Regions from separate parts of the Nonomuraea composti genome, predicted to be linked through region 2. Evidence: riboswitches for the same ligand, from Rfam matches in the RefSeq annotation. Region 2 holds a riboswitch; each other region holds the start of a gene.
The links. A riboswitch is a leader RNA that binds a small molecule or an ion and turns the genes downstream of it on or off. The one in region 2 is predicted to bind cyclic di-AMP.
Positions count from the first base shown of each region.

Region 1: linked by a shared signal. The riboswitch ahead of HCN51_RS54145 (coiled-coil domain-containing protein) and the one ahead of HCN51_RS36970 (glycoside hydrolase family 25 protein) in region 2 are both predicted to bind cyclic di-AMP.
Region 3: linked by a shared signal. The riboswitch ahead of HCN51_RS43225 (C40 family peptidase) and the one ahead of HCN51_RS36970 (glycoside hydrolase family 25 protein) in region 2 are both predicted to bind cyclic di-AMP.
Region 4: linked by a shared signal. The riboswitch ahead of HCN51_RS62945 (hypothetical protein) and the one ahead of HCN51_RS36970 (glycoside hydrolase family 25 protein) in region 2 are both predicted to bind cyclic di-AMP.

Region 1 is NZ_JAATEP010000086.1:12,699-17,979, reverse strand. It holds gene HCN51_RS54160 (TrpB-like pyridoxal phosphate-dependent enzyme) at 1-1,086, shown strand, start outside; gene HCN51_RS63245 (50S ribosomal protein bL37) at 1,130-1,207, opposite strand; gene HCN51_RS54155 (DeoR/GlpR family DNA-binding transcription regulator) at 1,352-2,131, shown strand; gene galT (galactose-1-phosphate uridylyltransferase) at 2,128-3,204, shown strand; cyclic di-AMP (ydaO/yuaA leader) riboswitch at 3,273-3,417, shown strand; gene HCN51_RS54145 (coiled-coil domain-containing protein) at 3,423-4,379, shown strand; gene HCN51_RS54140 (alpha/beta hydrolase family protein) at 4,376-5,281, opposite strand, start outside.
Region 2 is NZ_JAATEP010000033.1:103,619-108,899, reverse strand. It holds gene HCN51_RS36990 (NRAMP family divalent metal transporter) at 1-511, shown strand, start outside; gene HCN51_RS36985 (hypothetical protein) at 508-906, shown strand; gene HCN51_RS36980 (hypothetical protein) at 893-1,258, shown strand; gene HCN51_RS36975 (DUF4383 domain-containing protein) at 1,308-1,754, shown strand; cyclic di-AMP (ydaO/yuaA leader) riboswitch at 1,998-2,144, shown strand; gene HCN51_RS36970 (glycoside hydrolase family 25 protein) at 2,156-2,941, shown strand; gene HCN51_RS36965 (hypothetical protein) at 2,999-4,201, opposite strand; gene HCN51_RS36960 (dihydrofolate reductase family protein) at 4,317-4,895, shown strand; gene HCN51_RS36955 (Pr6Pr family membrane protein) at 5,109-5,281, shown strand, end outside.
Region 3 is NZ_JAATEP010000046.1:29,357-34,637, reverse strand. It holds gene HCN51_RS62645 (RDD family protein) at 1-633, opposite strand, end outside; gene HCN51_RS43230 (amino-acid N-acetyltransferase) at 719-1,300, opposite strand; cyclic di-AMP (ydaO/yuaA leader) riboswitch at 1,567-1,718, shown strand; gene HCN51_RS43225 (C40 family peptidase) at 1,818-2,771, shown strand; gene HCN51_RS43220 (LuxR C-terminal-related transcriptional regulator) at 2,906-3,118, opposite strand; gene HCN51_RS43215 (cytochrome P450) at 3,622-4,434, shown strand; gene HCN51_RS43210 (winged helix-turn-helix transcriptional regulator) at 4,367-4,762, opposite strand; gene HCN51_RS61790 (NADP-dependent oxidoreductase) at 4,847-5,281, shown strand, end outside.
Region 4 is NZ_JAATEP010000008.1:192,963-198,243, reverse strand. It holds gene HCN51_RS14120 (rod shape-determining protein) at 1-634, opposite strand, end outside; gene HCN51_RS14115 (methyltransferase domain-containing protein) at 713-1,294, shown strand; gene HCN51_RS14110 (DUF5302 domain-containing protein) at 1,343-1,543, shown strand; cyclic di-AMP (ydaO/yuaA leader) riboswitch at 1,697-1,831, shown strand; gene HCN51_RS62945 (hypothetical protein) at 2,021-2,746, shown strand; gene HCN51_RS14100 (alpha/beta fold hydrolase) at 2,899-3,744, shown strand; gene HCN51_RS14095 (hypothetical protein) at 3,820-4,191, opposite strand; gene HCN51_RS14090 (roadblock/LC7 domain-containing protein) at 4,213-4,587, opposite strand; gene HCN51_RS14085 (transcriptional regulator) at 4,617-5,281, opposite strand, start outside.

The DNA.
Region 1 (5,281 bases), on a different contig from region 2:
CGGCTGGAGCGGTCGCTGGGCACCCCGGCCAGGATCTACTACAAGTACGAGGGCGGCTCCCCCGCCGGCTCGCACAAGCCGAACACGGCGGTGCCGCAGGCGTACTACAACGCGCGCGAGGGCGTGCGGCTGCTGACGACCGAGACGGGCGCGGGCCAGTGGGGTTCGGCGCTGGCGTTCGCGTGCGCGCAGTTCGGCCTGGAGTGCCGGATCTGGATGGTACGGGCCTCCTACGATCAAAAGCCCTACCGTCACGCCCTCATGCGCGTGTACGGCGCGACGGTGCACGCGAGCCCGTCACCGGTGACGAGCGCGGGCGGCAAGGTGCTGGCGGCGGATCCCGGCTCGCCCGGCAGCCTGGGCATCGCGATCAGCGAGGCGGTGGAGGTGGCGGCGGCGACGTCCGACGCCAGGTACGCGCTCGGCTCGGTGCTCAACCACGTGCTGCTGCACCAGACGGTGATCGGCGAGGAGGCGCTGGCCCAGCTCCCGGAGCCGCCCGACGTGGTCATCGGCTGCACCGGTGGCGGCTCGAACTTCGCCGGCCTGGCCTTCCCGTTCCTGCGGGAGAAGCTGGCGGGGCGCTCGCGGACGGTGTTCCGTGCGGTGGAGCCGGCGGCCTGCCCGTCGTTCACGGGCGGCACGTACGCCTACGACTTCGGTGACACGGCCGGGTTCACGCCGCTGCTCAAGATGCACACGCTGGGGCACTCGTTCGTGCCGGACCCGATCCACGCGGGCGGCCTGCGCTATCACGGCATGTCGCCGCTGCTGTCGCACATGTACGAGCTGGGCCTGTTCGAGGCGGTCACCCGCAGCCAGAACGAGTGTTTCGAGGCCGGTGTCCGCTTCGCCAGGACGGAGGGCATCCTGCCGGCGCCGGAGCCGACGCACGCGCTGGCGGAGACGATCGCCGAGGCGCTGCGCTGCAAGGAGAGCGGCGAGGAGAAGGTGATCCTGACCGCGTTGTGCGGTCATGGTCATTTCGACCTGGGTGCTTACGAGCGGTATCTGGCGGGTGAGCTGGAGGACTACACGCTGCCTCGGGAGCGCATTCAGCAGGCGCTCTCCGAGTTGCCGTCCTGAGTGCGAGGGTGGCCGCTCGCGGGCGGGCGGCCACCCGACGGCGTCATCGTGCTGTGGGGCGCTTGCCGTGGTTGGCCTTCTTCTTCTTGCGTGCCTTGCCCTTGCGTGCGCGCCTGGCCATGAGCTCGCCTCCGGTGTGCCTGCGGCTGATCGGTGAGCCCTCACCGTCTCCCGCCGCGCTGACCAGCGCAAGCGTTCCGCCGTAACTAACATTCCCCAACAATTCCGTGTCATAATTTGGTGGAATCTGTTGGAAGGAGCGGGCGTGCTCGCACAGCAGCGTCAGCAGGCGATTCTCGAACGCGTGCGCAGCAACGGCGGCGTCCGGGTGGCCGATCTCGTCCGCGAGCTCGGCGTCTCCGACATGACCATCCGCCGCGACCTCGAGGTGCTGGCCGAGCGCGGGCTGCTGGAGAAGGTGCACGGCGGCGCGACCGCGCTCGGCCCGGGCTCCACGGAGGAGCCGGGCTTCACCGCCAAGTCCGCCCGCCAGCAGCCGGAGAAGGAGGCCATCGCGCGGCACGCGGCCACGCTCGTCCGCCCCGGCACGGCCGTGGCGCTGTCGGCGGGCACCACCACGTGGGCGCTGGCCCGTCACCTGATCGGCGTGCCCGAGCTGACCGTGATCACCAATTCGATCCCGGTCGCCGACGTCTTCCACCGCAACCCGCGCGCCGACCGCACGGTCGTGCTGACCGGCGGCGTACGCACGCCGTCCGACGCCCTGGTGGGCCCGGTCGCCGTGGCCGCGATCCGCCGCCTGCACGTGGACACGCTCTTCCTGGGCGTGCACGGCATGAGCGTGCGCGCCGGGTTCACCACGCCCAACCTGCTGGAGTCCGAGACCGACAGGGAGCTGGTGGCGGCCGCGACCCGGCTGGTCGTCCCGGCCGACCACACGAAGTGGAACACCGTCGGCATCAGCACCATCGCCGAGCTGAGCGAGGCCGACGTGGTCATCAGCGACGCGGGGCTGCCGCAGGACGCACGCACCGAGCTGGCCGAACGGGCCGGCGAACTGATCATCGCGGAGGCCTCCTCTTGAAGCGCACCATCACCCATCTGGCCGACGGCCGGGAGCTGATCTACTTCGACCGGTGTGACGACGCCGACCGGAGCGCGATCGACCGGCGGGCCCTGGAGCCGCGCCCGGTGGCCTCGGAGCTGCGTTACGACCCGCTGACGGAGGAGTGGATCGCGATCGCCGGGCACCGGCAGACGCGTACGTTCCTGCCGACCGGCGGCACGGCCGAGTGCCCGCTGTGCCCGTCGTCGGAGACGCGCTCGTCGGAGATCCCGTCCTATGACTACGACGTGGTGGTGTTCGAGAACCGTTTCCCGTCCTTCTCCACCAATTTCGGCACTTATGAGGATCCGGGCGGGCTGAGCGAGGTGCGTCCGGCGGCGGGCAGGTGCGAGGTGGTGTGCTTCACCTCCGACCACGACTCCTCCTTCTCCAAGCTGTCCGACTCCCAGGTGGAGCTGGTCATGGAGGCGTGGGCCGACCGCACGGCGGAGCTGTCCCAGATCGAGGGCGTGGAGCAGGTGTTCTGCTTCGAGAACCGGGGGGCGGAGATCGGCATCACGCTCGCGCATCCGCACGGGCAGATCTACGCCTACCCGTACGTCACGCCCAGGACGAAGCTGCAGCTCGGCGCCGCGCGGCGGTACACGAAGGGGAACCTGTTCGCCGACGTGCTGGCCGCCGAGCGGGAGGCCGGGGTGCGGGTGGTGGCCGCCAACGAGCTGTGGACGGCGTTCGTGCCGGCCGCCGCGCGCTGGCCGTTCGAGGTGCACGTGTATCCGCACCGGCAGGTGCCGGACCTGGCGGCGCTGACGGAGGCGGAGCGGGCGGCGTTCGCGCCGCTCTACACCTCGGTGCTGCGGGCGTTCGACGGGTTGTTCGGCGTGGTGATGCCGTACATCGCGGCCTGGCACCAGGCGCCGGTGCGGGTCGACAGGGAGCTGGGCTACCTGCATCTGGAGCTGTTCAGCATCAGGCGGGCGGCGAACAAGCTCAAGTACCTGGCGGGCTCGGAGTCGGCAATGGGGGCGTTCGTGAACGACGTGCTGCCGGAGGAGGCGGCGCGGCTGATTCGATCACAGATAGATCACTAATAGATTTCTACTTAAGGTCGCATGACTCGTGATCTACCACTAATATCCCCATATGCACCGGCCGTAACGGCCGTAGCACGCCTAATCCCGGGCGCCTCGCCCGGGAGCCGGGGACCCAAACCGCACCTGGGGTGAATCCGCTACGGCGGTAGGGAATCGCACCTCCCTTGCCCGAACCCGTCAGCTAACCCGGCCGGCAGAGGGAGAGGAACATCCACGTGGCGGCTTCGTCCCCCGCGATTCTTGCCATCGGACTCATCACCGCCACCGCCGTCGCCTTCTCGGCGGCCCCCGCCTCGGCGGCGCCCAAACCGACCGAAGCCGAGCTGCGCGCCCAGCTCAAGCAGCTCAACAGCAAGGTCGACAAGCTCATCGAGAAGTACAACCTCAAGCGCGTCGAGCTGGCCAAGGCCGAGGACGCCGCCAAGGCCGCCGCGGCCAGGGCCGCCGCCGCCGAGCGGACGCTGGCCGAGGCGGAGCAGCGCGTCGCCGACATCGCCCGCCTGCGCTACCAGAACGGCGACCCCTCCGCGCTGCCCGGCTTCCTGCTCCCCACGGACGCCGACACCGCCGCCCTGCTCGAACAGCTCACCGCCGAGCAGCAGGCCCTCGTCGCCACCGTCGCCAAGGCCCGCGACGACAAGAAGAAGGCCAGCGAGGAGGCCGCCGCGCTCACGGACAAGATCAAGGCGGACGCCGCCGAGGTCGACAAGCAGCGCGACGAGGCCGAGGACGTCATCGACGACATCAAGGACAAGCTGGAGGACCTCGTCCCCTTCGGCACGGGCCGCAACTCCGACGGCTCCTGGGCCCCCGAGCTGCCCTCGGGCCCCGACAACATCACCTCCCGCACGCGGCTGATGAAGGCCCAGGTGGAGAAGAACTTCGCGCTGCCGTTCGCGGTCGGCTGCTTCCGCTCGGGCTCCAGCGGCGAGCACCCGCTCGGGCGGGCCTGCGACTTCATGATGAGCTCGGGCGGCTCGATGCCGACCGCCGCCAACCAGGCGCTCGGCGACCGCATCGCCGCCTGGGCGCTGCAGAACAAGGACAAGCTGGGCGTCAAGTACGTGATCTGGAAGCAGCGCATCAACCAGGGCTCGGGCTGGCGGGCGATGTCCGACCGGGGCAGCATCACCGAGAACCACTACGACCACGTGCACATCTCGATGAACTAGCCCCCGGCCCGAACGATCCGCACCTCCGGGTGACGCGGCGACGGCTCGTCCAGCACGGGCCGTCGCTGCGCTTTGAGGTGCAGGTCGAGGAAGGCCGCCACGTACGTGCGGGTCAGCTCGGCCGCGCGCGGCCCGGTCAGGGCGCCGTACGCGGGCGTGAGGCCGAGCGCGCCGGCCAGCAGCGGCCCGTCGGTGAACGCCTGGTGGTCCGCCCCTTTCACCACGATCCACCGCTTCCACCCGGCCAGCAGATCCCAGTCGCGCTCCCACGACGGGTCCCGGCCGCCGGGGACGTGCTCCGGCCCGCCGAGGAACAGGAACGGCCTGGTGAAACCGCGCTTCGGGATCCTCGCGTACGTGCTGCCGTCCATGTCGATCCCGGCGCGGATCCGCGCGTCCTTCACCATGGCCGCCACCGCGGCGGCCCCGCCGATCGACTGGCCGGCCATCGCGATCCTGGAGCGGTCGATCACCTTCGAGCCGGCCCACGCCGACGGCAACCGGTCGAGCACGAACGAGACGTCCGCCGCCCGCCCGGCGGCGACGACCGCGCCGAACCCGGGGTCCGCGTCGCTGTCGCAGGCCAGGCACTCGGCGATGGTGCCGTCTTCCAGGGTCGTGGCGTAGCTCTCGTACGGGTGGTCGATCCCGGCCACGACGTACCCCCGGCTGGCCAGGTCCTCCGCCAGGGACGTGAGGGCGCTGACCGGCTTGGTGAACCCGGGCGAGAGCACCACCAGGGGAAGCTTCCGCCCGGCGGGCTCGGCGTCCACCACGGCGTTCGTCCGCGTCCTGCTCAGCGTGTCGTACGGCGCGCTCGCGATCCTGCCGCCTCTCATGAGCAGCTCGGACTCCTCGGCCGTCATGTACGCCGCCCGCCGCCCGTCCTTGCGCCCCGTCGG
Region 2 (5,281 bases):
GTGCGCGGCCACCGTGTTCCTGCCGGTGCACGTGCAGGTGGACTCGCTGGACCAGATGGTGCTGCCGGTCGCGCTGGGCGTCGGCCAGATCGGGCTGGCGCTGGTGATCCTCGGCGTGTTCGCGGCCACGTTCGGGGCGACGCTGGAGGTGGCGCTGTCGTCGGGCTACTGCCTGAGCCAGTATTTCGGCTGGCAGTGGGGCAAGTTCGTCCGGCCGCGCGAGGCGGCGCGGTTCCACGCCACCATCCTCGTGGTGATGATCGTGGCGACGGCCCTCATCCTGACGACCATCGACCCGATCATGGTGACCGAGTACTCGCTGGTGTTCTCGGCGGCGGCGCTGCCGCTGACGTACCTGCCGGTGCTGATGATCGCCAACGACCGGGACTACATGCAGGACAAGGTGAACGGCAGGCTCTCCAACTCGCTGGGGACGATATTCATGATCCTTCTTGTCGTGGTGTCGATCGCGGCGATCCCGCTCATGCTGGCCACGAAGGCGGGGCAATGAATGGCCACGCGGGGCGTGCCCGCGTGCTGCACGCGCAGCTCCACCTGCTGGACCGGCAGGTGGTGCACGACCACGACGGCCGGCTCGTGTGCAAGGTGGACGATCTGGAGCTGGCCTTCGACGACGAGGGCCGCCCGTACGTGACCGCCATCCTGATGGGGCCGCTGGCGCTCGGCCCTCGCGTCGGCGGCGTGCTGGGCCGGCTCATGGCTGGCGCCGCCCGCCTGTTCGGCGCCGGCGGCGAGCAGGCGCCGCCGCGCATCCCCATGGCGAACGTCAGCCACATCTCCAGCGCCGTGCACGTCGGCGGCGAGCTGGAGCGGCCCGCCCTCGAACGGTGGGTCCGCAGCCGCCTCATCGAGCCCATCCCCGGAGCCCGGCATGAGAATGAGTGAGCTCATCGCCCGTCCCGTCGTCGACAGCGCCGGCGAGCTCGTCGGGCAGGTCGCCGACGTGCGGCTGATCCAGGACGGGCCGCTGCTGCAGCAGGTCCAGAACGCCTTCCGCGTCGCCGGGCTGATCGTGGTCGCCCGGCACACCGGCCGGCTGTTCGGCTACGAGCGCGGCCCCGCCATCAAGGGCCCGTGGCTGATCAGGGCGCTGCTCGGCGTGCTGCACCGCGACACCCGGTACGTGACGTGGGAGCAGGTCGGCGGCATCGACGGCGAGCGGATCGTGCTGCGCGTGCCCGTGCGGGAGCTCGCCTCCGTCCGTGACCTGTACCAGGAGGGGCGGGCGGACGCCTGACTTCGTGCCTGGGGGTAGGAGGAGGGTTCCTTCTATCAAGGGAGGTCCGATGGACACCCCGCGTACTTCCGCCGCCCGCTCTCCCGTGCAGCTCGCCGCGCTCGTCGTCGGCGTGCTGTTCCTGCTGGTCGGCGTGCTCGGCTTCATCCCCGGCATCACGACCGGGTACGACGACCTGCAGTTCGCGGGTCACCACTCCGACGCGCACCTGCTCGGCGTCTTCCAGGTCTCGATCCTGCACAACATCGTGCACCTGCTGTTCGGCATCGCGGGTGTCCTGCTCGCCCGTACGTGGAGCGGGGCGCGCAACTTCCTCGTCGGCGGCGGGGTCATCTACCTGCTGCTGTGGATCTACGGGCTGCTCGTCGGCCATGACAGCCCGGCCAACTTCGTCCCGCTCAACAACGCCGACAACTGGCTGCACCTGGGGCTGGGCATCGTCATGATCGCCCTCGGCCTGGCTCTCAGCCGGCGCCGCGTCACCGCCCACCACTGAGGCCGATCGGGGGTAGGGCGGAAAAATCTACCCGGCCGCGGATCCCCGGCCGGGGCGGCGATGGAGACCTGTGCACGGCACGGGTCTCCTTTGCCGTATTTGCACCTTATTTGGGGTGATATGTACCTTCTGTAGGGCACGTGCTGACGCTCCGCGTCGAGCCGTCGCCCTCTGTCGACCGGGCACCGCTCTCGTAGCCACCGCTCTCGCAGGCACCGCTCTCGCAGGCGCCGCTCCGAGAACGACGCCCGGCCGCCGAATCCGCGCCACAGCGGAGCCGGGGACCCACCATTTCCGGGGTGAATCGGACGCCAGGCCCACGCCGCGCCCGTAGGGCACTTCCAAGCCCGAACCCGTCAGCTAACCCGGTAGGCGGCATGGAAGCAAGGAGTCATCACCTCATGCCCAAGCCCCAGCTTGCCGCAACCCTCAAGAACCAGCTCTCCGAGCGCTTCGGCCTGGCCGTCGGCGGCGCGATCCTGGCGGGCGCCGTCGCGCTGACCGGCGTGACCGGCACGGCCCTGGCCTCCCCCGCCGGCCCCGGTGCCGGCCCTGTCGCCGGCGCTGTCGTAGGCCACGCCGCCACCCACCAGCACGCCGGGCACGCGCTCTCCTACGGCCTGGACATCTCCAACTACGAGCCGCTCTACGACTGGAGCGCCAGCTCCGCCCAGTTCGGCATCGTCAAGGCCACCGAGGGCACCGCCTTCCGCGACGCGTCGTTCGCCCGGCACTGGCGCGAGCTGGGCGACAAGGGGATCGTCCGCGGGGCCTACCACTTCGGCCACCCCGGCAACGACCCCATCGCCGAGGCCGACCACTTCCTCGCCGTGGTGAACGCCCAGCCCGCCAAGCCCGGCGACCTGCTCGTCCTGGACCTGGAGACGACCGACGGCCGCTCCGTCGACCAGGTCAACGCCTGGGCCAAGGCGTGGCTGTCGCACGTCAAGGCCCGTACCGGGATCGCCCCGATGTTCTACAGCGGCTGGAACTTCGCCGACACCTACGGCAAGGGCCTGGCCGAATACCCGCTCTGGGTCGCCCACTACGGGCGGGCCAAGGGCGCCGTGACGCCGCCCGCCGACTGGAAGTCCTGGACGATCCACCAGTACACCGACTCGCCGATCGACCAGAACGTCTCCGCGCTGAGCCCGGACGAGCTGCGCGCCCTGGGCCGGCGCGCCTGACGCCCCTGGGCCCCGGCTCCTGGCCGGCAGCGGGGCCGGCGCCCCCGGCCCCCGGCCTCAGTCCTGCCAGTAGAACAGCAGGGCGCGCACGTTGATCGGGTCGCGGGTGCCGAACCAGTACACGCACAACCCGTCCACGGTGATCGCGCCGAGGTCGTCGTCGATCCACCGGAACCCGGCCGCTTCGAGCGGGGCCCGCACCTGCGTGGCCTCGTCCGAGCCGGTGACGAACCGCCCGAGCATGCTGACCAGGACCGTGCCGCCCGCGCACCTGATCACGTGGTACGTTCCGGTGCCCTGCCCGTAGTCCTCCCCGCAGTGCACGGGCGGCTCCGGGGACTGGCCCGCCCGCGCGAGCGCGTCCGACGCCCGCCGGAGCTGCCCTTCCACGTCCGTGGGCGGGGGCGGCTCGGTGATTAGGGCCTCCATCCGCCAGCGCGGGTCGGTGCGCACCTCGCACTCGGGGACGTACCGGTGCACGATCGCGGCGCGGATCTCCGCGTCCAGGCCCTGCACCTCGACGCGCGGCCGGCCCAGTGCCTCGTCGATGGCCCGGATCTCGTCGAGGTCGTCGGTGACGTCGTACAGGCCGAGCGCCGCCCACAGCGCCCCCTCCACGGTCGGCGCGTCCCGGGCGAACGCCCTCAACGCCTCGTCGTCCCACGTCAGCGAGTAAGCCTCGTAGGCGACGCCGACGTCGGGGTCGGCCAGCGCCGGCGTGATGTCCTCGCCGGCGCGGTGCCGCATGAGCACCCGGAACGCCCGGTCCTCCGGCCGGTCGCCGAGCAGGCGGTCGACCGCTGCCACGCCGTGCCGCTCCACCAGCGCGTCCAGCCCGGCCCTGCCCTTCGCCTTGTTGCGGTGCCACTGGTCGAACGCCAGCGTCGACAGCTCGGCCGCCGCCGTGAGGTCGCCCGCCTCGCCGCGCGCCTTCAGGATCGCCCCCCGCCACCTGAACGAGGTGTTGTTGCGCTGGTCGTCGTGCAGCAGCCACGGCAGCAGCTCCTCCCGGTGCCCGAGCACGGCGAGCAGCGCGAGGCGCACGTCGGTGGACTCGCGCGGATCCCGGATGCGCTCCAGCAACTCGGGCACCCGCGCCTCGGGGACGCGCCTGAACAGCGCCTCCGCACACCGCCGGCGCCGCCACCACGGGTTCCTGGGGTCGAGGACGTAACGGGCCAGCTCGTCGGGGTCGATCTCGCGCAGGGCGGCGGTGTCGGCGGGGCCGGCCTCCGGGATGGCCGAGGTGATGCGATCCACGCGCGGATGCTACCGGCCGGCGGCCTTTTCTGGATTTCTCCCGCCGAACGTGTCGAAGCGGCGCGGGCGGCTCCGACCTTCTCGTGAAGGTGACCCGGAGCGAAGGAGGCTCGTGATGAGCAAGGTAGTGCTGGACGTGTCGGTCTCCCTGGACGGTTTCACGGCGGGCCCGAACGTGCGGGCGGAGGAGCCCATGGGCGACGGCGGCGAGCGGCTGCACGAGTGGATGGGCGGCCAGGGCCCGGGCGGCGAGGCCGACCTGGAGGTCCGCCGGCAGGTCGACGCGGCGGTCGGGGCCACGGTCATCGGGCGGCGCACGTTCGACCTCGGCCTGCGCCCGTGGGGAGGCACGCCGTGGCCCGGCGTCCCCGGCTTCGTCGTCACCCACCGCACCCGGCAGGATCTCGTCGGCGACAACGGCGGCACGTTCGCCTTCGACGGCCTGGAGGCCGCGTTCCGGCGCGCCCGGGAGGCGGCCGGCGGCAAGGACGTCCTGGTGCTGGGCGCCGACGTCGCCCGGCAGGCGCTCAGGGCGGGCCTGCTCGACGAGTTGTGGCTGCACCTCGTGCCTGTGCTGCTGGGCGGGGGGACGCCGCTGTTCGGCGGGGAGCGGGCCGAGCTGGTCCAGGAGGGTACGCCGGTCGCGGGGAGCGCGTCGGTGACCCATCTGCGTTACCGGGTCGTGCGCGGTTAGAGGCGAGCGGCCGATGTGAGCGCCTGAGGCGAGCGCCCGAGGCGAACGACTGACCTGCGCGACTGACCTGCGCGACTGACCTGCGCGACTGACCTGCGCGACTGACCTGCGCGACTGACCTGCGCGGCTGACCTGCGCGGCTCCTGTGCGCGCGCAGCCTCACGATCGGATGATCCGGCCGTTCCCGGCGTTTCCGTGCGCTAGCGTGATCTTGTGGCGTTCACGGAGGGCCGGATGGCGGCGTGGCGGATCCTGCTGGTCGCGGCGACCGTCGCGGGCCTGGCGTGCCTGACGACGTCGATCGGCCGGCCGTGGGCCTACTTCACGGTGCAGAGCAACGTGCTGCTCGCGCTCTACTACGGCTGGCGGCTGGTCGCGGGACGCGG
Region 3 (5,281 bases), on a different contig from region 2:
CTGAGCCTGCTGGCCGTAGCCGGGCTGCGACTGGGGCTGCTGGCCGTAACCCTGCTGCTGCCCGTACTGGGGCTGCTGGCCCGACTGCGGCTGCTGGCCGTAACCGGACTGCTGGCCGTACTGCTGCTGGCCATAGTCCGGCTGGGACTGCTGCTGCTGACCGTAGCCCTGCTGGCCGTAGCCGGGCTGGGACTGCTGCTGCTGGCCATAGCCCTGCTGCTGCCCGTACTGGGGCTGCTGGCCCGACTGCGGCTGCTGGCCGTAACCGGACTGCTGGCCGTAGCCCTGCTGACCGTAGTCAGGCTGGGACTGCTGCTGCTGACCGTAGCCCTGCTGGCCGTACTGCTGCTGCTGGTCGTAACCGTGCTGCTGGCCGTACTGGGGCTGCTGGCCGTAGCCCTGCTGACCGTAGCCTTGCTGCTGTCCGTACGGGGGTTGTTGCTGACCGTAGCCCTGCTGCTGGCCATACTGGGGCTGCTGGCCGTAGGCGTCGTCCGCCCGGTAGCCGACCACAGTCACGTCCGGGTCGGGCTCGCCGGGGTGGCGGCCCTGGTTGTGCTGCCCGTAAGGGGTGCCGGGCGGGGGATTCTCGCCGGAATCGTCCTGTGGATACGGCGGCTGTCCGGTGCTCACCGTGTCACCTCGCTTCGAGTGCGCATGTGGCACGTGTCAGGACACATGCCTGTGCTGCCCAACGTATCGACATAGGTATCAACAATCACCTTTCCAAGTGGTCAAGGTCCGCGTCACCCGATGTCAGATGGAGCAGCATCCGGGTGTTGCCCAGGGTGTTCGGTTTGACGTGTTCCAGGTCCAGGAACTCAGCCACGCCCTCGTCGTACGAGGCCAGGAGTTCGGCGTACACCTCGGGTGAGACCGGCGTGCCCTGAATCGGGCGAAAGCCGTGCCTCGCGAAGAAGTCGACCTCAAAAGTCAGACAGAATACACGTCGCAGACCCAGATCCTTCGCGTGCTGTATCAGCGCCGAGACGATCCGATGGCCGACGCCCATGCCGCGGCACGCCGGATCCACGGCCACGGTGCGGACCTCCGCGAGGTCCTCCCACAGCACGTGGAGCGCGCCACAGCCGACAACCTGCCCGCCCCGCTCGGCCACCCAGAACTCCTGCACGTCCTCGTACAGGGTCACGGTGGCTTTCTCCAGGAGCCGCGGACCCGCGCCCGCGTAGGTGTCGACCAGCCGCCTGATCGCCCGGACGTCGGGCGTGCGGGCACGCCGGACCACCACCGCGGTCTCGGGCCCGGTTTCGGACGTCGCCAGCTCGGCCACCTGCTCCATGGCTCTCCAGAGTACAGATGTCATTACGGCTCAGCCTTAACTCCCACGTCTCCGCCCATCCTGTTACATCCGGTGGCCATATGAGCACGCTCTCCACATCCGGCAGAAGGGGCATCGAACGTGACATAAACCCCGTTCTGCCCGGCCGGGCACGAGATCACCTTGTGACCCTTCGGTTGTGAAACCTCTATGAACTCGGCAGTTCCGGTTGAGCACGAACTCGGAGTGCATTAGTGTCCAGCGACGATGTTCCCCGCGTGTCGCGCGCGCGGGACACGCCAAATCCCCGCGAGGGGAGCCGGGGACCCACCGGCGGCGACCCCCATCGCCGTCACCCGGGGTGAATCCGAGTCCGTTCGGTAGGGCTGCTCCGGCCCGAACCCGTCAGCTAACCCGGTAGGCGTCGAGGAAGGGAGCTTGGTTGGTGAAGGGCACGCGCAACGGCGGGCACAGGACGGCGGGCAGGCACGCCCGCCCCCAGGAGAGGGCCGGGCTGTCACGGCGCCTCGGCGGTGTGGTGAGTATCACAGTGGCCGCGCTCCTGATCGCCCTTCCCGTCGGCCCGGCGTCCGCCGACCCCAAGCCCTCGCTGCAAGACCTGGCCAAGCAGGTCGAGAAGATGCACAACGAGATCGAGACGCTGACCGAGGAGTACAACGGCCAGCGGGAGAAGCTCAAGACCGCCAAGAAGGCCGCCGACGCCGCCCAGAAGACGCTGGCGACCAGCGAGGCCGATCTCGACGCCAAGCGCGCGGAAGTCGCGATGCTGGCCCAGAACGCCTACATGACCGGCGGCCTCAACCGCCTGCTGGCCTTCGCCGGCTCCGGCGACCCCGACTCCTTCCTCGACCGCGCCGCCACCATGGACGTGCTGGAGCAGCAGCAGGGCGCCGAGGTCAACCAGGTCACCCAGGCCAGGGAGGCCGCCGAGCGCGCCAGGGCCGGAGCCAAGGCGCGCATCGACGAGGTCCAGAAGATCGTCAGCGAGCTCGACACCAAGCGCGACAAGATCACCAAGCTGGTGACCAAGGTCGAGAGCAACCTGTTCAAGCGGGCGCTCGGCGAGGCCGGCCGGCCCGGCACCCGGGCACAGCGCGTCAACCTGCCGATCGTCGGCAGCGGCAAGGCCGCCCAGGCCGCCCGGTGGGCGCTCACGCAGCAGCTCAAGCCGTACGTGTGGGGCGCCGAGGGCCCCGGCTCCTACGACTGCTCCGGCCTCGTCATGGCGGCCTACCAGAAGGTCGGCATCTCCCTGCCGCACTACACCGGCAGCCAGTGGACGGCGGGCAGGCACATCTCCCGCGAGGAGCTGCGCCCCGGCGACCTGGTCTTCTTCTACAGCGACCTGCACCACGTGGGCATCTACCTCGGCGGCGGCATGATGGTGCACGCCCCGCAGACCGGTGACGTGGTACGGATCGCCTCGATCGCCAACAGGCCGTTCGCCGGCGCGGTCCGCATCGCCGACTGACCGGGAAAGCGCCTCGCATCGCCGGCTGATCGGAAACGCGGTATCGCGTCTCCGGGTGATCGGGAATCGCGCGGTACGCCTCGCCGGCTGAATCGGTATCCCTTCAGCCGGCCCCTCCCCCGTACCGCTCGCCGCTAGATCAACTGGCGGCGGGCCGCCCAAGCCACGGCCTCTATGGCCGTGGCCACGCCGATACGGTCACAGATCCCACGTAGTCTCCTGCGCACTGTGCGCCCGCTGATATCCAGCCGTCTGCCCACTCGGTCTACCGTGACCCCCTTGGCCAGCTCCGCCAGCAACGCAAGGTCCGCATGGCTCAGCTCAACGCCTTCAGTGAGCACGTCCATCGGGAGCCCTCCCCCCCAACAGCTGAACTTGGGCCTCTTGACCGGCCCGAAGTCGCTCCTCGCAGACGGTAAACGCATCCTGGAAAGGTCGTCAAGCATAACAATCTACGCCCTTGACGAGCGCTATTGACATGATCCGATATATGTGACGTACTCGCGATATGTCGGCACCGATCACCTCGCGATGAGCGATCTCGTGGAGCCTTCCGGCGCTCCGAATCCCGAGGTTTGGAGCGCGGCCGACGTCCTGGGTTTTGATCCGTTCGATCGGGAGTTTCTGCGTGATCCTTACTCCCGCCATCGCGAGATGAGCGCGCGCGGCGCCTTCTTCCGTACGCGCGCGGGGCTGCTCGTCGCCACCTCTCACGAGCTCTGCGCGGCCCCTGCTGCGCGACCCGCGCTTCGGCCGCGGCCCAGCCGGGCGGAACGGCGGAGGCGCAGGTCAGCCCGCCGCGTCGTTCCTCTGGCTGGACCCGCCCGACCACACGAGACTGCGCGCCCTGGTGAGCAGGGCGTTCACGCCCCTCATGGTCGAACGGCTGCGCCCGCGCGTCGAGGCGATCACCGCGTCGCTGATCCGCACGCTGCCCGAGGAGGCCGACCTCGTGTCCGCACTGGCGTACCCGCTGCCTGTCATGGTGATCAGCGAGATGCTCGGGGTGCCTGCAGAGGACCGTGAACGCTTCCGCGCCTGGAGCGAGAAGCCGGCGCGCGGCCTTGACCCGATGCTTACAGAAGACCTCTTATCGGAAACCGGACAGGCCAGAAGGGAGTTCGGCGCCTACTTCAGCGACCTCGCCGCGAGGCGTCGGAAGCGGCCCGGCGACGACCTCCTGAGCGAGCTGACGCGGGTGCGGAAACCGACCGAGCCGGAGCTGCTCGCCACTTGCGTGCTGCTGCTCGTCGCCGGCCACGAGACGACCGTGAACCTCGTCGCCAACGGCGTCCTGCCCCTGCTCAGGCACGGGCTGCTGCCCGAGGCGGCGCGGCGGCCCCGGCAGGTGGTGGAGGAGGTGCCCCGCTACGACCCGCCGGTGCAGCCCACCTCCAGGGTCGCGCTGGAGGACGTGTCGCCGGCCGGCACGCCCGTACCGGAGGGCACGCTCGTGATTGCGGTGATAGGCGCGGCCGATCGCCACCCGGCGATCTTCCGGAGCCCGACCGCCTCGCCGGGCCGGCGCCGCCGTACAAGGAGAACGTCGTGCCGCGCGGGCTGGCCGCCCTGCCGGTACGCCTCTCAGGCAGGGGCTAGGCGGCGTCGTAGCGCCGTCTGGCCGCCTCCACGTCCTCGATGTGCTCCTGCGCCCAGCTCTTGATCGCGGACACCAGCGGCATGAGGCTCTGGCCGAGCGGGGTGAGCTCGTAGTCGACGCGGACCGGAACGCTGGGCGTGATCGTGCGCGAGACCAGGCCGTCGCGCTCCAGGACGCGCAGGGTCTGCGTGAGCATCTTCTGGCTGACCCCGGCGATCCGCCTGGACAGGTCGCTGTAGCGGCGCGGGCCCTGCGACAAGGCGGTGAGCACCAGCGTGACCCACTTGTCGCTGAGCCGGTCGAGCAGCTTCCTGGAGGGGCACTCGGCGAAGTACGCGTCGAACGCCTGCCGGGCCTCCTCGCGCCGCTCCGCCGCCGTCTTGGTGGCCACTCTTCCTCCACTCCCTCGGGGTTGGTTACATACTTTCAGGTGCCTACTTACCAGAAGAGAGTAGCCTTTTCTAGGGTCCGAGGCATGACGAACATGCGTGCACTCATCGGTGGCTCCGGCGCTCCCAGGCTGGTGGAGGTGCCCGTGCCGGAGGCAGGCCCCTTCCAGGTGCGGATCAAGGTGGCCGCGGCGGCGGTGAACCCCTTCGACCTCGCGGTCGCCGCCGGCACCGTCGCGGACTACGGGGTGGCCCGCCGGCTGGACTCCTACGGGCTGGGGTTCGACGTCGCGGGCGTCGTGGACCAGGTGGGCCGGGGAGCGGCCTTCGAGGTCGGAGAGGAGGTGATCGGCCTGGCCGCCCGGCTGGAGCTGCCGACCAAGGCCCAGGCCGAGTACGTGGTACTGGACGCCTCGGCGGTGGCGCGGGCACCCCGGGGGCGTACGGCCGTGGAGGCGTCCACGATCCCCCTGAACGCGCTCACCGCCTGGCAGGCGCTGGACCGCGCCGGGGCCGGGCAG
Region 4 (5,281 bases), on a different contig from region 2:
CCACGAGCCCGTCGTGGGCGTGCCGCTTGGCCGTCTCGGCCGCCTCGTCGTCGAGTTGCAGCCCGTGCTCGCGCTCGACGAAGCGGGCGATGGCCCGGTTCACGGCCTGCCCGCCGTACGGGACGGAGCCGGTCGCCACCACGGACTCGCCGGACAGGACGGCGATGCGCGCGGCGTCCCGGCCGATGTCGATCACCATGTGGCCGGTGCGGTCGTGGAGCGACATGCCGGCGCCGAGCGCGGCGGCCAGCGCGTGCGGGACGAGCCGCACGGTCCTGGCGTCGGCCTCGTACGCGATGTCCTGCAGCGCCTCGCGGTCGATCGGCGTGGAGTCGCCGGGCAGCGCCATGACCAGGCGCGGCCGGGCGTACGGGTGCCAGTGCACCTTGCGCAGGAAGTGCCGCACCATGCGCCGGGCGAGCTCGGCGTCGGCCGGCAGCCCGCCGCTGACCGGCCAGTGGGTGCTGCCGCCGCTGTCGGCGACGGCTTCGGCGCCGTACCGGACGATCTTGCCCGTCCGGACGTCGCACATGACGACGGAGGGCTCGTCGAGCACGATGCCCTTGCGTCTGACGTAGATCCGCGTGCTCGCCGCTCCCAGATCCATCGCCAGGTCACGACCGAGGAGTCTCATCGCGGGGACTGTTTCCTGATCCGTCCCAACACAACACCACGAACGGAACGGATCCCCTTTACCTGCTGTACTGGGACCGTGCTCGACTACAGCCTCGAAGCGGCGCGTTACGACGAGACCCGGGGCGGGCTGCCCCGCGCGCGGGCGGCGGCGGAGGCCGTCCGGGGTCTGATCCCCGAGCCCGGCACGCTGCTCGACCTGGCCTGCGGCACCGGGCTGGTCACCAGGGAGCTGGCCGCGCGCGGCCTGCGGGTGCTCGGCGTGGACGCCGCCGCCGGCATGGCCCGCCTCGCCTCGGAGCGGGTGCCGGTCGTGCTGGGTGACGGGCGCCGGCTTCCGGTACGCGACCGCTGCGTGGACGCGGTCACCACTTTCTGGCTGCTGCACCTGCTCGACGACGCCCGTCCGGTCATCGCGGAGGCGGCCCGCGTGCTGCGGCCCGGGGGAGTGTTCGTCACGACGGTGGATAAAAAGGCCGCGCACCGGCCGGGCGACCGGTCGCCCGCGACGGACGGGGCGGAGATCGTCATCGCCGAAGCGGCACGGCGCGGGTTGCGGCTCCGCGGCGAACCGGGCACGGGCAGGGGCGTTCGGGGGGTCCCGACCCGGTTTTCCGGTTGCTGGCCTTCACCTCGCAGTGAGCCCGGTTTCGCGTCATAAGCGGTGCCGTGCGAAGCTGTGACTGTCCCCAACACCATGGAGGTCCTCATGGCGGATGCACCGGAGCCGGATGTCAGCGACACTCCGGAGGACGAGATGAAGCGCAAGTTCCGCGAGGCGCTGGAGCGCAAGCGCAACCAGCACGCGGGTTCGGGCGCGGGTGGCAGGGGCGGCGACCCATCCAAGATCCACGGGGCGCACGGTCCGGCTGCGAGTAAGAGATCATTCAGGCGCAAGAGCGGCGGCTGAGGCTGGAATCTGGCGGGGGTACGGCATGCCGTGCCCCCTTTTTCTTTACCTAACCAGGTAGATCTTTTGCCCGATACGTTGGCATGTGTCCGTTTCCGTGGCTAACGTATTCGCCATTACCAGCCGGTTACCCGGTCCTTACCCCAGAAGGACCGCCGGTTGGCGCCGAATCCCGAACGTCGGGAACCGGGGAACCACCTCCGTTGGGGTGAATCCGGCCACGCGCCGGTAGGGCATCTCCACGCCCGAACCCGTCAGCTAACCCGGTAGGCGTGATGGAGAGGACAAGTTACTTCATGCACCAGCGCGTCGTTCCCCCAGACCGCGTCTTCCCGGCCGCCGCCCGCTGAGCGGCCCCCTTCCCCAAAGGCTCGTATCTTGCGCTCCGCGTAGCGATCTCGCGGCGCCCTGCCCCGCCGCGCCCTTTTTTCCGTGAGTGCAACCTCCCTGTCCCCCAGTGAAGGGTTTTGCTGCTTCATGTTCGCCTGTTTTGGCCTGCGTTCCCTCGCCGTGCTGACCTGCTCCGCCGTCGGAGCACTGACCGTCGCCGGCACGGCCGCCCACGCCGACTCCGACACCGGAGAGAAGATCCTGCTCAAAGGCTCGACCACGGCCTCGTACTTCTGGGACGACGCCTCCGGCCGCGCCGGTGACACGGGCCTGCCGGCCAGCGGCAAGCCGATGCAGAAGGGGCTGGCCGCCAGCCCGAGCTGGCCGCTGATGACCGAGGGATACGTCGTCTACAAGGGCAAGAAGATGCCCTTCTTCGTGGGCGACCGCGGGCCGGGCGAGCCGTCCAGCCGCGGCGTCATGCTGGACCTCGACGCCAAGACGTTCGCCGAGCTGACCGGCGGCGAGTTCAACGCCAGCACGCTGGGCGTGGACGGCATCGGCGGCGAGGGACACATCGACGTCGACTACGTCATCACCAAGTGGGGTGACGGCGTGGGCAAGAAGAACTACCCGGTGCCGTTCTCCACCGGCGCCTGGGCCGAGCGCGACCGCAACCCGGCGACGCCGCCGAAGGCCGACGAGGACGAGGACAACGCGGGCGGCCGGCTCGTGGACGCCCCCGTGGTGCCGGTGAGCGAGCCCAAGGAGCCGGGCGTGGCCGGTAGCACGCTGCTGGCCGGCGTCCTGACGGTGACGGGCGGCGGCGTGGTGCTCGGCGGCGAGCGTCTGCGCGCCCTCCTGCGGCGCTGACCTCCATAAGCAAGCCCTCTCCCCATAAGCAAGCCCTCTCCCCATAAACAGGCGCCTTCCCCATAACCAGGCTCCCGCCGTAAACGGACCCCCTCCCCATAAACACCCGGCGGCCTTTACGCGGCGACGACCAGAATGTCATTCTGGTCGTCGTGACCACCCGCGCAGCCGTGAACGGCATCGACATCGCCTACGAGAGCTTCGGCTCACCCACGGGCCGTCCCCTGCTCCTCGTCATGGGGCTCGGCGCCCAGCTCGTCCAGTGGGACGAGGAGTTCTGCGAGCTCCTGGCGGAGCAGGGACACCACGTCGTCCGGTTCGACAACCGCGACGCCGGCCTGTCCACGCACTTCCACGACCACGGGGTGCCCGCGATGGGCGCCGCGCCGCCGTACCTGCTGGACGACCTGGCCGACGACACCGCGGGCCTCATGGACGTCCTCGGCTGGCCGGCGGCCCACGTGGTGGGCGCGTCGATGGGCGGGATGATCGCCCAGACGCTGGCCATCCGGCATCCAGGGCGGGTGCTGACCCTGACCTCCATCATGTCCACGCCAGGGCCCAGCGTGGCGCCGCCCACCGAGGCCGCCGCCGCGGTGCTGATGGGCCGGCCGGCCGAGGGCCGCGAGGCGGTGCTGGAGCAGGCGGTACGGACCTGGTCGGTCATCGGCTCGCCCGGCTACGAGCTGGACCACGAGCGGATCAAGGCGATGGCCGGGCTGGCCTACGACCGCTGCTTCGACCCGGCGGGCACGGCCAGGCAGCTCGCCGCGATCATGGGCTCGGGGGACCGGACGGCGCTGCTCGCCCAGGTCAAGGTGTCCGCGCTCGTGCTGCACGGTGAGGCGGACCCGCTCATCCCGGTCGCGGGCGGCCGCGCCACGGCCGCGGCGATCCCCGGGGCACGGCTGGTGACGTACCCGGGCATGGGGCACGACCTGCCACGCGAGCTCTGGCCGAGCTTCGTCGCGGAGATCACCAAGCTGACCTCCGCCTGAGGCGGAGATCACGAGACCTGACGCCGCCGGTGGCCCGTCCCCCCACACATGCAGCCGGGCCACCGGAAGCGGGCGTCAGACCTCCAGCTTCTCCTCGATGCCCCGGAGCTGGTGGCGGGCCAGCGCCAGGTTGGCGCGATTGCGATCGAGCGCCAGGTACAGGAACAGGCCCTTGCCGCCGCGCCCGGTGATCGGGCGGATGATGTGGTACTGGCCGCTCAGCGTGATCAGGATGTCCTCGATGCTGTCCTTGAGACCCAGCGAGTCCATCGTGCGCAGCTTGGCCTTGACCACCTCGGTGTTGCCGGCCGCGGCGATCTGCAGGTCGAGATCCTTGGAGCCGCCCAGCGCGCCCAGCGCCATGCCGCTGCCGTGATCGACGATGACGGCCCCGATGGCGCCGTCGATGGCCATCATCTCCTTGAGTGACACGTCCATGCCGGCCATGCTTGCCTCCTTGTCGATGGATCAGTGCTTCCGTGCTGCGACGGCGGCCACGGCGGCAGCCGTCTTCCTGCCCTCCAGCCGCAGCAGCCCGACGTTCGCGCCGGGTCCGGCCAGGACCGTGAGGACGATGGTGGGGCCGGCGGCGTAGAACGCCGTGAAGCCGGCGGTGCCGGAGATGAGCGTCTCCTCGAAGACTCCCTGACCGGTGATGACCAGCATCCGCCTGCTCATCGCGAGCAGCGCCGCCGACAGGGCCGCCGCCTGCTCGCCCTCCTGCCCGGGCAGGTCGCAGGCGAGCTGGAGGCCGTCCACGGTGCCCGCGACGCTCCCCTGGACGTCAGGGGTGCGCTCGCGCAGGAGCGCCATCTCCTCCAGAACCTCTTGTCGTAGCTCCACCGGTGGCCTCCTCCTGAGTGAGGGGAACCTCACGACAGCTCCTCGAGCGCCTTCTTCAGCCGCATCAGCAGCGCCAGATCGGTCGGGTCACCCGTCACGGGCGGGCCCAGCGGCTGGGCCCGCGCCCGCGGGTCGTGCGGCGGGTGCTCCGCGGGAGCCCGCCGCTGGGGCAGGTCGGGCGCGGCCAGCAGCCCGGAGGCGGCCAGCCGCCGCACGGCCACGAGCACCGGGTACGCCGGCCGCCCCAGCTGCTTGGCCAGCTCCAGCGGGGTCGCCTTGTGGTCGGCCCTGACGATGACCTCCCACTGGACCCGGCTCAGCGTCACCCCGTGGCCGGGCAGCCGGGGCAGCGGCCGTACCGGCAGGGAGTCGACGTCGGCGGAGGGCCAGATCTCGGCGAGCTGCGCCCGCCGCCGCGCGCATTCGCGCACCAGGCCCGGCACGTCGAAGAACCACTGCCCGCCGAGCCAGTGCTGCTCGCCGGGGCGGAACTTGGGCCGCGCCCCGCTGACCGGCAGCAGGAAGAAGGCCGCATCGAGGACCCCGCCGAGCACCGCGTACTGCAGCTCGCCCGGCGTGAGCGCCCCGTCGGCGAGCAGCTTCTCGCAGCCGCCGTCGTCCTGCAGCCGCCGCAGCGCCGCCTCGCTCATCAGCCCCCTGGCCGCGAGCAGCCGCTCGACGCTGGGGGTCTGGG